DNA from 2 places in the Rhizobium zaerense genome. Region 1 is predicted to be linked to the other one. Evidence: predicted binding sites of a transcription regulator. Region 1 holds the regulator's gene; the other holds the start of a gene.

Region 1 (7,829 bases):
GTCGCCGTGCCGGTCGGCCTCTTCGCCGCCATCTACATGGCCGAATACGCCTCGCCGAAGTTGCGCGGGGTCGCCAAGCCGCTGCTTGAAGTGCTGGCCGGCATTCCGACGATCGTCTATGGCTTCTTCGCGCTCGTCACCGTCGGTCCGTTCCTGCGCGATTTCTCCGCCCAGATTAGCGGCCTTCTGTCCGGCAATTACAGCAATTTCATCCAGGCGCAGAGCGTTCTGACGGCCGGCATCGTCATGGGCATCATGCTGATTCCCTACGTGTCCTCGCTGTCGGACGACATCATCACCGCCGTGCCGCGGTCACTGCGTGACGGTTCGCTCGGTCTTGGTGCCACACGCTCCGAAACCATCAAGAAAGTGGTCTTGCCGGCAGCCCTTCCCGGCATCGTCGGCGCATTGCTGATGACGGCCTCGCGCGCCATCGGCGAAACCATGATCGTCGTGCTGGCCGCCGGCGTCGCCGCCCGCATCCAGATCAATCCCTTCGAGCCGATGACGACGGTGACCGTCAAGATCGTCAATCAGTTGACCGGCGACCTTGAGTTCACCTCGCCGCAGACGCTGGTTGCCTTTGCCCTTGGCATCACGCTGTTCTGCATCACGCTTTGCCTCAATATCTATGCGCTCTACATCGTGCGCAAATACCGGGAGCAGTACGAATGACGGATATTGTTTCTCCCACATCAGGCGTCACCGTTTCCACGGCGCCCGCGCGCCGCGATATCGGCATCAAGCGCCGCTATGCTGCCGAGCGCCGGTTCCAGGCCTATGGCATCGCCGCCATCACCTTCGGTCTCGTCTTCCTCTTCATCCTGCTGTGGACGGTGATCGGCAAAGGCTATACCGCCTTCCAGCAGACGGCGATCACCCTGCCGATCGAATTTTCCGAGAAGGCGATCGATCCGAACAACAAGCGTGCGACCGACCCTTCGGTGCTGATCGCCGCCAACTATCCGGTTCTCCTGCGTGACGCGATCGTCAAGCAGCTGAACATCAATGCCTCGAGCCGTCCCGACGTGCGCGATGCATCCGCCATGCTGTCGAAGAGCGCTCCGATTCAGCTGCGCGATATGGTGATCGCCGATCCGTCGATCATCGGCAGGACGGTCGACGTCACCCTGCTCGCCGACGCCAATGTCGACAGCGCCAGCAAGGGCCAGATCGATCTCTCGGTCGATGAGAAGAACCGCAAGGTCAACGACAAGCAGGTCGGCTGGATGAACGAGCTGAAGGCGAGCGGCGCTCTCCACAAGCAGTTCAACACCGGCCTTTTCGTCAACGGCAATTCCAGCCGTCCGGAGGCCGCAGGCCTGGGCGTCGCCCTGATCGGCTCGCTCTACCTGATGCTGATCGTCCTCGTGCTCGCTCTGCCGATCGGCGTCGCCGCCTCGATCTATCTCGAGGAGTTCGCGCCGAAGAACAAGCTGACGGACCTGATCGAGGTCAATATCAACAACCTCGCCGCGGTTCCTTCCATCGTCTACGGCCTGCTCGGTCTTTCCGTCTTCATCAACTTCATCGGCCTGCCGCGCTCGGCTTCGCTGGTTGGCGGCCTGGTGCTGACGCTGATGACCCTGCCGACGATCATCATCGCCACGCGTGCGGCTCTGCGCGCCGTGCCGCCGTCGATCCGCGCCGCAGCGCTCGGCCTCGGGGCGTCGAAGATGCAGATGGTGTTCCACCATGTTCTACCGCTCGCCATGCCAGGCATCCTCACCGGCACGATCATCGGCCTGGCGCACGCGCTCGGCGAAACCGCGCCGCTGCTCCTGATTGGCATGGTCGCCTTCGTCGCCAACGCGCCGACGACACCGCTCGATCCCTCGACGGCTCTGCCCGTACAGGTCTATATGTGGGCCAACGAGGCCGAACGTGCCTTCGTTGAGCGTACTTCGGGTGCCATCATCGTCCTGCTCCTGTTCCTGATCGTCATGAACATGGGCGCCATCCTCTTGCGTCGTCGCTTCGAGCGCCGCTGGTAAACGGAGTTAAACATCATGAACATGTTGACGGAAGCTGCAGTTGAAAAGGCGCTGGATCGCAAGATGAGCAACGTCCCGTATAAGATGATCGGAAAGGAAGTCTCGGTTTACTATGGCGAGAAGCGCGCGCTTTTCGATGTGAACCTGAACGTCCGCGAAAACACCGTAACCGCCCTGATCGGCCCGTCCGGCTGCGGCAAGTCAACCTTCCTGCGGTGCCTCAACCGCATGAACGACACGATCGACGGCTGCCGCGTCACCGGCAAGATCACGCTTGATACCGACGATATCTATGATCCCGATATCGACGTCGTCGAACTTCGCGCCCGCGTCGGCATGGTCTTCCAGAAGCCGAACCCGTTCCCGAAGACGATCTACGAAAACGTCTCCTACGGCCCGCGCATCCATGGCCTTGCCAAGTCGAAGGCCGACCTCGACCAGATCGTCGAGACCAGCCTGCAGCGCGCCGGTCTCTGGAACGAAGTCAAGGACCGCGTGCATGAATCCGGCACCGGCCTGTCCGGCGGTCAGCAGCAGCGCCTCTGCATTGCCCGTGCCGTTGCCGTCAGCCCTGAGGTCATCCTCATGGACGAGCCCTGCTCGGCGCTCGACCCGATCGCCACCGCCAAGGTCGAGGAACTGATCCACGAGTTGCGCGAGAACTACACGATCGTCATCGTCACCCACTCCATGCAGCAGGCCGCGCGTGTCTCGCAGCGCACCGCCATGTTCCACCTTGGCAATCTTGTCGAGGAAAACGACACCGACAAGATGTTCACCAATCCCGACGACCCGCGCACCCAGGACTACATCATGGGTCGTTTCGGCTGATTTTGGCGACACCAAGCCTTCCCGTTATTCGAGGATAAAGCCCCATGGCATCGACACATATTTATTCTGCTTATGATGATGATCTGAAGTTCCTGTCCAGGCGGATTTCCGAAATGGGCGGTCTGGCCGAGCAGATGGTCGCCGAATCCGTCCGGGCGCTCGTCAATGGCGATACCGCGCTGGCGCAGAAGGTCATCTCCGACGACGTGATCCTCGATCACGCCGAACGCGAAATCGGCGACAAGGCGATCGTCACCATTGCCCGCCGTCAGCCGATGGCTGCGGACCTGCGCGAAATCATGGGTTCGATCCGCATCGCCGCCGATCTCGAACGCGTCGGCGACCTCGGCAAGAACACTGCCAAGCGCGTCATCGCCGTCCAAAGCACCGGCGTTCCCCGCAAGCTCGCCCGCGGCCTCGAGCATCTGTCCGAGCTGGCGCTCGTCCAGCTCAAGGAAGTGCTCGACGTCTACACCAATCGTTCCGCCGACAAGGCGAATGCGATCCGCGAACGCGACAACGAGATCGACGCGATGTACACCTCGCTGTTCCGCGAGCTCCTGACCTACATGATGGAAGATCCGCGCAACATCACCAGTTGCACGCATCTTCTCTTCTGCGCCAAGAACATCGAGCGCATCGGCGACCACGCCACCAACATCGCCGAAACGATCTTTTACATGACGACAGGCGCGCAGCCGGAAGGCGACCGTCCGAAGGACGACAGCGCCAACACCGTCGGCGCGGTCACGGAATAACCGTCCGGGCCAGGCGCCCGGACCAGTCAATTGCGTGCGCGCCCGTCCGGGCGCGCAAAGAGGTCGCAGCCAATTTCTGAGTTTGCGCAGGATGCATTGCTTAAATCACCCCCGGTTTAAGGATCATGCGCGAGGAGACCGATACGCATGATCCCGAGAGTTGCAGTTGTTGAAGACGAGGAAGCCCTCAGCGTGCTTCTTCGCTACAATCTCGAAGCGGAAGGCTTCGAGGTCGATACCATCCTTCGTGGCGACGAAGCCGAAATGCGGCTTCAGGAGCGCACGCCAGATCTTCTTATCCTCGATTGGATGCTGCCCGGGGTCTCCGGCATCGAGCTTTGCCGGCGGCTGCGCATGCGGCCGGAAACCGAGCGCCTGCCGATTATCATGCTGACGGCGCGCGGCGAAGAGAGCGAGCGTGTCCGCGGATTGTCGACGGGCGCCGACGATTATGTCGTCAAGCCCTTCTCGACTCCCGAACTCGTTGCCCGCGTCAAGGCGATGCTGCGCCGCGCCCGTCCCGAGGTGCTGTCGACGGTGCTGAAATGCGGTGACATCGAGCTCGACCGCGAAACTCATCGCGTCCATCGCAAGACCCGTGAAGTCCGCCTCGGCCCCACCGAATTCCGCCTGCTGGAATTCCTGATGTCGTCGCCGGGCCGGGTCTTCTCCCGCTCGCAGCTGTTGGATGGCGTCTGGGGCCACGATATCTATGTCGACGAGCGCACCGTCGACGTCCATGTCGGCCGCCTGCGCAAGGCGCTGAATTTCTCCAACATGCAAGACGTCATCCGCACCGTCCGCGGCGCCGGCTATTCGATGGAAGCCTGAGGGCTTTCGTTCTGGGTGAGGGGGACGTGCCCTGCGAAAGGTTGGTGGGGACGGAGAAGGTTGCGGCACAATCTCTTCTCCCCTCGGGGAGAAGGTGCCGGCAGGCGGATGAGGGGGCCACACGGCACACTCTTTCCGTGATAACCTATCCCACATGCCGAACGGCTGCGCCCCGAACACGGTCGAAACGACGCCAACGCGGTCGAAGCCCTCATGGTGTTATAAGAAAGACCGGCTTCCCCGGCCCCCCTCATCCGCCCTACGGGCACCTTCTCCCCGAGGGGAGAAGAGGGAATCGAGATGTTGCGGCATGTCCCTTCGCCCCTTTGAGAACCGGAGGAAGGGTCGAGACCCATGGCGCGACCCTGGTTGGTGGCGGCAGCCGGATAAGGGCAAGTCGGCGTTCTCAACGAACTGAACGCCCGACAGCTTCCATCCAATTACAAAAAAACGGGCCACTTGGCCCGTTTCGTCATTCTAGCAATGATCACCCGCTCAGCTGGCCCGGGCTGCCGCCCGGCGGCGTTCGTTGACCGGCTGGTAGGCAAGCTTCTGGTGATAGCCGCAATAAGGCGAATTGTCGGGGGATTCGCAGCCGCAGAAATGGAAGTCGTCCTTCAGCGGATCGCCGACCGGCCACTTGCAGGTGCGTTCGGTCAGCTCCGTCAGGCCGAGGCGTCGCGAAATCGGCACGACCACATTGCCTCTCGGCACGTATTCCATTTCCTCGATCGTTTCGATCTCGATCTCTTCCTTCAGCATGGTCGCGCCCTGCTGGCGGGTAACGGTGCGGGTGGTGACCCGTGAGGCGTAGTTCGGCGCGCGCGGCGCCGAGGTATTGCGCTTCGGCGTTCGCGCCGCGGTGTTGGTGCCGCCGGCCTTGGCACGGCCGGGAAGGCACAGCCGGTGCACTTTGCCGATGACCGCGTTTCTGCTGACCCCGCCAAGCTGCGCAGCGATCTGGCTGGCGCTCAGTCCTTCGGCCCAAAGTTTCTTGAGTTTCTCGACCCGCTCGTCTGTCCAGTTCATGCCCTGTCTCCACCTTCTGCGTTGGTGATGGCAGAATCCCTCACCGTTGTCCCGGGAGCTCCGAAACAAGAAACGCTTGATCAATTTTGGTGACTAGTTCCGCCGCATGCAGTCTAGTAATTGATCTTTAACCTAGTGTGAGCCTGACTCCGTGACAAGAGTCGCATGAATCCGGATGAATCGAATTCGTAGTTTTCCCCAACTTGCTGCCCCTGCGTGTCATTTCTGCAATAATGCCTGTTGATGACTGGAAATGCCGCTGTACACTCTTGCTGCATACGCTAAGGGCGCCGTTTTGTTGACATTGCAGCGCGAAAAGGAAATAGTGCCACTCGCCGCCGCAAGGCGGCATTTTTGATTTTTCGGGCCTGGTTTCCTTAGCCGGAGTCATTGCCCGGCAACTTTGATGGAGATCGCGCCATGGCTGAAGCCGCGCCGCTTTATGACACCTATTCTCGTGCCCCGCTGCGGTTCGAGCGAGGCGAGGGCGTATGGCTGATCACCGAAACTGGCGAGCGATATCTCGATTTCGGCGCCGGCGTCGCCGTCACCTCCGTCGGCCACAGCAATCCGCATGTTGTCGGCGCGCTGAAGGAGCAGGCCGACAAGGTTTGGCACCTGTCGAACATCTATGAGATCCCCGGCCAGGAGCGTCTGGCAAAACGGCTGACGGACGCCACCTTCGCCGACAAGGTGTTCTTCACCAATTCGGGCGCCGAGGCGCTCGAATGCGCGATCAAGACGGCGCGCCGCTATCAGTTTTCCAAGGGTCATCCCGAGCGCTTCCATATCATCACCTTCGAAGGCGCCTTCCACGGACGGACGCTGGCGACCATCGCCGCCGGCGGCCAGGAAAAATATCTCGAAGGCTTCGGCCCGAAGGCGCCGGGTTTCGATCAGGTGGCTTTCGGAGACATCGAAGCGGTTCGCGCCGCGATCACCGATGCGACGGCCGCCATCCTCATCGAGCCGGTGCAGGGCGAGGGCGGCGTGCGCCCTGCCACCAACGAGTTCATGAGGGCGCTTCGCCAGCTCTGCGACGAGAACGGCCTGCTGTTGATCCTCGACGAGGTCCAGACCGGCGTCGGCCGCACCGGCAAGCTCTTCGCCCATGAATGGTCGGGTATCACGCCCGATATCATGGCTGTCGCCAAGGGCATCGGCGGCGGGTTCCCGCTCGGCGCCTGCCTTGCCACGTCGGAGGCCGCCTCCGGCATGAAGGCCGGCACCCATGGCTCGACCTATGGCGGCAATCCGCTTGCCATGGCCGTCGGCAGCGCCGTGCTCGACATCATCCTTGCCGATGGCTTCCTCCAGCATGTGCGCGACGTAGCGCTTGTCTTTCGTCAGGGCCTCGCTTCGCTGAAGGATCGTTATCCCGATGTGATCGAGGATATCAGAGGCGAGGGGCTGTTGCTCGGCATCAAGGCCGCCGTTCCCTCAGCCGAACTGCTGCAGGCGATCCGCGCCGCCCATCTGCTCGGCGTGCCCGCCGGCGACAACGTCATCCGCCTTCTTCCGCCGCTCGTGGTCACCGCCGAGGAAGCCCGCGAGGGTCTGGCCCGCGTCGAGCGCGCCGCCGAGAGCATTCGCGCCTCCAAGGTTAAGAAGACGGCTTGAAGAGATTGCCGCCTTCGGGCGCAGCACAGGTAAGAAGACGATATGAGCCCTAAACATTTCCTAGATCTTTCGGCGGTCACATCAGCCGATCTCAGAACCATCATGAACGATGCGCTTTCCCGCAAGCAGGCCTTTAAGGCAGGCCAGGGCGATAAGCCGCTCGCCGGCAAGATGCTGGCGATGATCTTCGAGAAGCCGTCGACGCGCACCCGCGTCTCCTTCGACGTCGGCATGCGCCAGCTCGGCGGCGAAACACTCTTTCTGTCCGGCACCGAGATGCAGCTTGGCCGCGCCGAGACGATCGGCGACACCGCCAAGGTGCTGTCGCGCTATGTCGATGCGATCATGATCCGCACCACCGAGCATTCGCGGCTGGTCGAGCTCGCCGAGCACGCGACCGTGCCTGTGATCAATGCGCTGACGGATGACACCCATCCCTGCCAGATCATGGCCGATATTATGACCTTCGAAGAGCACCGCGGCCCGATCAAGGGCAAGACCATCGCCTGGACTGGCGACGGCAACAACGTGCTGCATTCGCTGGTCGAGGGTGCCGCGCGTTTCGGCTACCGCATGAACATGGCCGTACCCCTTGGCTCGGAGCCAAAGGATCACTATCTGAACTGGGCCCGCAATGAGGGCGCCGAAATCATGCTTTGCCATGATGCCGACCGTGCGGTCGCCGGCGTCGATTGCGTGGTGACCGATACCTGGGTCTCCATGAATCAGGAACATCGGGCCCGGGGTCACAATGTCTTCCAGCCTT
Region 2 (7,829 bases), on a different replicon from region 1:
GAAGCGGTCGCTTGCCGCCCCCCAGAAGAAACCGCCGAAGCCCATGACGATGAAATTCAGCGTCATCGCGCTGGCGATCCCGACATGCGACCAGCCGGTCGCGGATGCGATCGGCTCCTGAAAAATCGCCAGCGAGAACATCGCGCCGATTGCCACGCATGACATCAGAGCGCCGACGGCGACGATGACCCAACGATAAGAAACACTCATGGCTTCATAACCTCCATGCCGGACAGAGTGATCGCGAGGCATGCGGCAAGCCTACCGCATTTCGCGCCTGCGATCTCAAGACGTTTGAACCGCCGCGATTTCGACAGCGCATTCACATCTTTTTTCGCCGAGCGATCTGGCCGCTAAAGCGTGCGAAACATCACACAATGCGTCGACATAGCCCTGCTTGGGATGAAGGAAGACACCAGGAAGCCGGCCGACGATATCGAAGCCGAGAGATTGCCACAGCCCAACCGCGCGTTCATTGCTGCTGACGACGAAATTGAACTGCATCGCCCGAAAGCCAAGCAAGCGGGCATGGCCCAGGGAATGCTCATGCATCAGCCGTGCGACGCCGCGGCCGCTTGCGGCAGCATCGGTCATGTAGCCGCAATTGCAGACATGCCGGCCGCCACCTGCCTGATTGGCCTTGATGTAATATGTGCCGAGGATCACGCCATTTTCTTCGGCGACGAAGGTCTCGCGGTCCGGTCCCATCCAGTAGGCCACCGCATCGGCTTCGCTGAGATCGCGATCGAGCGCATAGGTTTCGCCGGCGCGGATCGTCGGACCGATGATCCTCCAGATCGCGCTTCGATCCTTCTTGTCTGCGGGTCGGATCAGCATGCCCGATCTCTAACCAAACCGGACACACCGCGCAACGGGTCGGCAGCCTCCGGCAAAAGCTGGAAGCGTCCCGGCCTCAAACCCTTTCAAGTGCTATCGCGATCCCCTGCCCGACGCCGATGCACATGGTCGATAGCGAGTATTTTCCGCCGGTCTCCAGAAGCTCGAGGGCCGCCGTGCCGGTGATTCGTGCGCCCGACATGCCAAGCGGATGGCCGAGTGCGATCGCGCCGCCATTGCGGTTCACGCGTGCGTCATCATCGGCAATGCCCAGCGCGCGCAGCACCGCCAGCCCCTGGCTGGCAAAGGCCTCGTTGAGTTCGATCACGTCGAACTGCTCAGCGGTCATGCCGAGCCGTGCCATCAGCTTGCGCGAGGCCGGGATCGGCCCGACACCCATCACCCTTGGCGGAACGGCGGCAGCCGCGCCGCCGAGGATGCGGGCGATCGGCGTCAGGCCGTATTTTCGCGCCGCCGCTTCCGACGCGACGATCAGTGCCGCCGCCCCGTCATTGACGCCGGAGGCATTGCCGGCCGTCACCGTACCGCCTTCCTTTTTGAAAGGTGTCGCGAGTTTCGCCAGCGTTTCGATCGTCGTCGCGCGCGGATTCTCGTCCTTGTCGACGACAACAGCATCACCTTTGCGCTGCGGGATCGTCACCGGGGTGATCTCCTTCGCCAGCCGTCCGTTTGCCTGGGCAGCGGCCGCCTTCGCCTGGCTTCGCACCGCAAACGCATCCTGGTCTTGGCGGCTGACATGATAGTCTTCGGCGACGTTCTCGCCGGTCTCCGGCATGGAATCGACGCCGTACTGCTTCTTCATCAACGGGTTGACGAAGCGCCAGCCGATCGTCGTGTCATGGATTTCGGCCGCGCGCGAAAAGGCCGTCTCGGCCTTCGGCATGACGAAGGGCGCGCGTGACATGCTCTCGACGCCGCCGGCGACCATCAGCTCGGCCTCGCCGGAGCGGATGGCGCGCGCCGCCGTGATCACCGCATCCATGCCGGAGCCGCAGAGCCGGTTGATCGTCGTGCCGGGAACCGTGATCGGCAGGCCGGCCAGCAGGGCCGACATGCGCGCGACATTGCGGTTGTCCTCGCCCGCCTGGTTGGCGCAGCCGAAGATCACATCGTCAACGGCTTCCCAATCGACGGCGGCATTTCGTTGCATCAGCGCCTTCAGCGGGATTGCGCCGAGATCGTCGGCCCGCACCTGGGATAGCGAGCCGGCGAAGCGGCCGATCGGCGTTCTGACATAGTCGCAGATAAAGGCTTCGGTCATGGCTTTTCCTCAGAGTTGGGGGACGACGAGGTCCGCAACCGGCCCGTCGACATGCAGCGGCGCGCCGGTCATCGCCTGCAATTCCTCTTGCGACATCGCGGCCAGCTTCTCGCGCAGGACGAAGCGTCCCTTGACGATGTCGATGACGGCATGGCTGGTATAGATCCTGGTGATGCAGGCGACGCCGGTCAGCGGGAAGGTGCATTTCTCCACCAGCTTCGGCTCGCCTGTCTTGGTGACGTGTTCGGTGATGACGCAGACCTGCTTGGCGCCGTGCACCAGGTCCATGGCACCGCCGACGGCCGGCACGCCCTTGCTGCCCACCCGCCAGTTCGCAAGGTCGCCGCTTTGGGCAACCTGATAGGCGCCGAGGATCGCGACGTCGAGATGACCGCCGCGCACCATGGCGAAGCTGTCGGCGTGATGGAAGAAGGCAGCACCCGGCTTCAGCGTCACCGCCTTCTTGCCGGCATTGATCAGATCCCAGTCTTCTTCGCCTGCCGCCGGCGGCTCGCCAAAGTTCAGGATGCCGTTTTCGGTGTGGAAAATCGCCTGACGGCCAGGCGGCTGATAACGGGCGACCATTTCCGGAAAGCCGATGCCGAGGTTCACATAGGCGCCGTCGGCGATGTCCTGCGCGGCGCGCCAGGCGATCTGCGCATTGGAAAGCTTGATGTCTTCGCGGGTGTTGATGCGGCTGATATCGATCGTCATACGTAGGCCACTCCGGCTCGAATGAGCTCTTCTTCCTGCTGGGGATGGGGAACGGCAACGACGCGGTCGACGAAGATGCCTGGTGTCACCACCTGCTCGGGATCGATGCCGCCGGCCGGCACGATGGATGAGACCTGGACGATGGTCTTCGCCGCCGCCATGCACATCAGCGGATTGAAGTTGCGGCCGGCCTTGTTGTAGGTGAGATTGCCCTGGATGTCGCCGATCGCAGCCTTGACGATTGCGAAGTCGGCCTTCAGCCAGCGCTCCTGCACGTAATGGCGGCCGTCGAATTCGGCGATGACCTTGCCGTTGGCCAGTTCGGTGCCGTAGGCCGTCGGCGTGTAGAAAGCCGGGATGCCGGCCCCGCCGGCGCGGATGCGCTCGGCAAGCGTTCCCTGCGGCACCAGCTCGAGCTCGATTTCGCCGGCCAGATATTTATCGGTAAAGGCGCGGGGATCCGACGAACGCGGGAAAGAACAGATCATCTTTCTGACCATGCCGGCATCGATCATCGCAGCGATACCGATGCGCCCGTTGCCGGCATTGTTGTTGATCACGGTGAGGCCTTTGGAGCCCTTGTCGATCAACGCATGAATGAGCTCGATCGGTGCGCCTGAGCCACCAAAACCACCGATCATGACGGTCGCGCCATCACCGATCTCAGAGACAGCTTCCGCCGTGCTCCCGACTGTCTTGTCCATGCGGGATCTCTCCTTGGCTGATGCGGTCGGGAACTCTCCATCCCGTCCGCTGGCGTAGACATAAAGCGCGGCAAGCCAGCCGGCAACGAATTTGTGCGATATTTGATATTTGTTCATATATCGCACAATAAGGAGCGGTCGGGCGCAGCCCGAGCAATCGATCCAGTGAATCGATTGCAGCGACCAATGCCCGAAGCGCAAGCGAAGGGCGAAGCGTCATGGAATGTGTAGACAGGCAGCCCCAACACAGGAGCCTTACATGCGCGAAACGGATTTTGTCAGCGGCTTTGCCCGCGGCCTCAAAGTCATCGAAGCTTTCGGTGAAACGCGGCAGCGGCTTTCCATCGCCGAGGCCGCCAAGCTGACGGAGCTTGACCGCGCCACCGTGCGCCGCTCGCTGCTGACGCTCGCCGAGCTCGGCTATGCCGATTACGACGGCAAGTTCTTCACGCTGACGCCGAAGATCCTGCGCCTTGGCCATGCCTATCTCGCAGCGACGCCGCTGCCGGCGCTGCTGCAGCCGCATCTCGATCAACTCTCGCAGAAAGCCGGCCAGAGCGCCTCGGCCTCGGTGCTCGACGGCACCGACATCGTCTATATCGCCCGCGCCTCGCAGCGCCGCGTCATGTCGATCAACTTGACCCCCGGCAGCCGCCTGCCCGCCTACTGCGCCTCGATGGGCCGCGTGCTGCTTGCTGCCCTGGCCGAAAGCGAGGCACGTGCCATCCTCGCCCGCAGCGAGCTGAAGCAAAACACGGCGAATACGAAGACCGATCCGGACGAGCTCATCGCCGAATTCCGTCGGGTCCGCGCCGAGGGTTACGCCATCATCGATCAGGAGCTGGAGATCGGCCTCTGCTCCATTGCCGTGCCCATCGACAACGACCGCGGTGAAACGGTCGCAGCAATCAACATCGGCGCGCCGGCCGCCCTCGTCCCCGCCGCCGAGATGAAGGAACGCTATCTGCCGCTGCTGAAGGAAACACAGGCCGCGTTGCGGCCGCTGCTGCGTCGATGACGATAGACTTCGTTGCAGAGCGACCCCGGTCAGCGCCGGGGCCGCTCATGATCGGTCAATGCGTCAGGTCGAGCGCGGCAGTCAGGTCGCCCATCGGCGGCCGGTCGTTATTGCCAAGCGCCTTGTCGCGGGCGAGGATGCCGGGCAAAACCGGCAGATCGTAGCGCGCGGTGATGAAGCGGATGATCGAGGTCGTGTCGTACTGGGTATGATCGACCATGCCGCCCTTGGCGAAGGGCGAGATGATGAAGGCGGGAATACGGTTGCCCGGACCCCAGCGGTCGGCCTTCGGCGGTGCGACGTGATCCCAGAAGCCGCCATTCTCGTCATAGGTGACGATAACGAGCATATGGGCCCATTGCGGGCTGTTCTCGAGATGGGAAACGATATCGGCAAGATGCTGGTCGCCGCTCGAAACATCGGCGTAACCGCCATGTTCGTTGAGGTTGCCCTGCGGCTTGTAGAAGGAAACTGCCGGCAGCTTGCCATCGTCGATATCCTTCAAGAAGGCTTCGCCGCCAAGGCCGCCGTCTTTCAGGTGTTCGGCGCGCGCCGGCGTACCGGGCGCAAAATTGGCGAAATAGTTGAACGGCTGGTGATGAAACTGGAAGTTCGGCACCGGCGTGGCGTTCTTGCCGTCCAGGGCTGCCTGCCAGGCGCCGCTATACCAGCTCCAGCTGACACCCTTCAGCGACATGAGGTCGCCGATGGTGATTTCATGCTGCGGCGGCAGCGTCGTTGCGGCCGCCGGATCGGCAAAGGCCGGATCGCCGTCCTTGGCCGGCGGATTGGCGCTCGGCTGGTAGGGTGGCTGCATGGTGTTGACGGCGTAGAAGTCGGGCGTCAGCGTGCCGTCGGAGACGAATTTCGGTGCGCCCTCCAGCGCCGACTTCGGGGCATTCTCCGCGACCGTCAGCGATGTCCCATCCGCATCCACCTTGGCGATGGTCGGCTTGGCCGGGCTCTTGTCGGCATCCGGATAATAGGGCGCGCAGGCGCAGACCAACGCGAAGTGGTTGAGGAACGAACCGCCGAAGGCGGTCTGGAAGAAATTGTCGGCAATGACGTATTTCTTGGCGACCTGCCACATCGGCAGGATGGAGCCGTCGTAGTGACCCATGACCAGATTGCCGGAATCGGCCCAGGCGACGAACTTGTCGTTCTTGCCGCCGTCGATCTGCATCTGCTCCTGATAGAAGCGATGCCAGAGGTCGCGGGTGATGACCGAAGGCGCCTGCGCGAAGCCCTTCGGATCGTCGATCGCGAAGGAGGCGTTGGCAAGATGGGCCGACTGCGCCTCAGTGACAGCAGGCGAGACACCCTTGGCAGTCAGGCCGCCCCAGGCCGGCGGCAGTTCGGGCAGCGGCTGGCCGTCGCGGTCGAGCTGGCGGGCGCGATCGGCTGTCGCGTTCGAGAGCCCGTCGGCGCCGGGAAAGCTGCCGTAGAGATTATCGAAGCTGCGGTTTTCGGCATAGATGACGACGACATTGTCGATCTTGTCGTAGCCGGCGGGCGCCGCATGGGCTGCCGTCGCCATGGCAAACGGCACCATGGCCGATCCGGCGAGACGGATGGAATGGAGGAGTTTCAGTCTTTTCACGGGAAGTACCTCATGGCTAGGGGGCGTTGGCTAGAGGGAGCGGAGAACGCTCGGGGGCGCGCTGAGGCTATTCCCGCCGTCTATCAACTTTGTGACATCAGGACTTGCCGTGATGCCGCACGAGGATGGCCGTCATCAATTTGTTGCAGCGGGGTTCGATCATAGCGGAAACCGGCCCGAACTTATTGGAATCCTTATGATGACGACGAAGATCATCTGGCTTGTGCGGTCCGGCCTGGCCGTCAGCATGGGTGCCGTGGCGCTTGGTCTTGCCCTTCTTCCCCTGCGGCAAAGCAGCGCGGCAGCTGCCGCCGGCGTGCATCCGGGGCCGATGTCGCGCACGGAAGCCTTCGCCCGGGCCGAAACGCTCACAGCGCTCGGCCGCAAGATATTCTCAGATACCTCGCTGTCGGCCTCGGAGCTTCAAGCCTGCGCGTCCTGCCATGATCCGGCTCACGCCTTCGGCCCGGCATCGGCCATGCCGGTTGAGATGGGCGGCGAGCATCGGGACCAGCCGGGGCTGCGCGCCGTTCCGACCCTGCGCTATCTGCAATCGGTGCCTGCTTTCACCGAGCATTATTACGATTCAGAGGACGAAGGCGACGAGAGCGTCGACAACGGCCCGACGGGCGGTTTGACCTGGGACGGCCGGGTCGATCACGGCGCCGATCAGGCAAAGATCCCGCTGCTCTCACCCTTCGAGATGGGCGACAGGGATGTGGCCGAGGTGGTGGCGAAGCTGCAGACGGCAGCCTATGCTGACGACATCAAGGCGGCATTCGGCGAGGCCGTGTTCGACCATCCTAAGGATGCCTTCGATGCCGCGGCCGAGGCGCTCGCCACCTTCGAACAGAGCGGCCCGGATTTCTATCCCTATTCCAGCCGCTACGATGCCTTCCTCGCCGGCAAGGCGACGCTGACGGCGCAGGAACTGCATGGGCGCCAACTGTTCGAGGATCCGGCCAAGGGCAACTGTTCGAGCTGTCACTTGAGCGAACCCGCCAATGACGGCGAGCCGCCGCAATTTTCCGATTTCGGCTTCCTCGGGCTTGCCGTACCGCGCAACATGGCGATCCCCGCCAACAGTGATCCGAACTATCACGATCTCGGTCTTTGCGGCCCTCAGCGCACCGATTTTGCCGGACGCAGCGAATATTGCGGCCTGTTCCGCACCCCGACGCTGCGCAATGTCGCGCTGAAGCAGAGCTTCTTCCACAACGGCTATTTCCACTCGTTGCGAGACGTCGTCTCCTTCTATGCGACGCGCGACAGCGAACCCGGCCGCTGGTATCCGAAAAATTCCGACGGCACGGTTCGCCGCTATGACGACCTGCCGCAGGCCTATTGGGACAATCTCAACCAGGATCCGCCCTTCGGCAGGAAGCCGGGCGACGCGCCTGCCCTCACCGATCCCGAGATCGACGACATCGTCGCTTTCCTCAGAACCCTGACCGATGCCGATCTGCAGGCCGAGGCGACCGGGCATTGACCCGTGCCGCTACCGTAGCCACTCGTCGAAGCATTCCCACTTGCTGTATCATAATTTACGATATACATCATTCCATCGGAAATAGTGGGGGAATGATGGAACGCTCGTTTTTGACGATTGCCGCCGGCGAGAATAATGATGCGATACGCGCGCTTTCGGCGCCGGCGCGGCTTGAGATGCTCAGG

The links. Region 1 encodes PhoB, which activates phosphate uptake and scavenging genes when phosphate is short. Its sites were predicted from a motif close to TGTCATNNANCTGTCAT; they were not measured.
Region 2: the regulator PhoB is predicted to act here: its motif matches at 6,286-6,302, upstream of ACS4RR_RS31730 (acid phosphatase).

The regions. Positions count from the first base shown of each region.
Region 1 covers NZ_CM132690.1:4,880,642-4,888,470, reverse strand. The annotation lists gene pstC (phosphate ABC transporter permease subunit PstC) at 1-675, shown strand, start outside; gene pstA (phosphate ABC transporter permease PstA) at 672-1,994, shown strand; gene pstB (phosphate ABC transporter ATP-binding protein PstB) at 2,010-2,825, shown strand; gene phoU (phosphate signaling complex protein PhoU) at 2,870-3,583, shown strand; gene phoB (phosphate regulon transcriptional regulator PhoB) at 3,731-4,414, shown strand; gene ACS4RR_RS24125 (GcrA family cell cycle regulator) at 4,910-5,443, opposite strand; gene ACS4RR_RS24120 (aspartate aminotransferase family protein) at 5,864-7,063, shown strand; gene argF (ornithine carbamoyltransferase) at 7,106-7,829, shown strand, end outside.
Region 2 covers NZ_JBPWQY020000005.1:180,072-187,900, reverse strand. The annotation lists gene ACS4RR_RS31760 (MFS transporter) at 1-210, opposite strand, end outside; partial or broken gene ACS4RR_RS31755 (GNAT family N-acetyltransferase) at 354-837, opposite strand; gene pcaF (3-oxoadipyl-CoA thiolase) at 914-2,119, opposite strand; gene ACS4RR_RS31745 (CoA transferase subunit B) at 2,129-2,833, opposite strand; gene ACS4RR_RS31740 (3-oxoacid CoA-transferase subunit A) at 2,830-3,537, opposite strand; gene ACS4RR_RS31735 (IclR family transcriptional regulator) at 3,797-4,555, shown strand; gene ACS4RR_RS31730 (acid phosphatase) at 4,611-6,155, opposite strand; gene ACS4RR_RS31725 (cytochrome-c peroxidase) at 6,355-7,644, shown strand; gene ACS4RR_RS31720 (ArsR/SmtB family transcription factor) at 7,737-7,829, shown strand, end outside.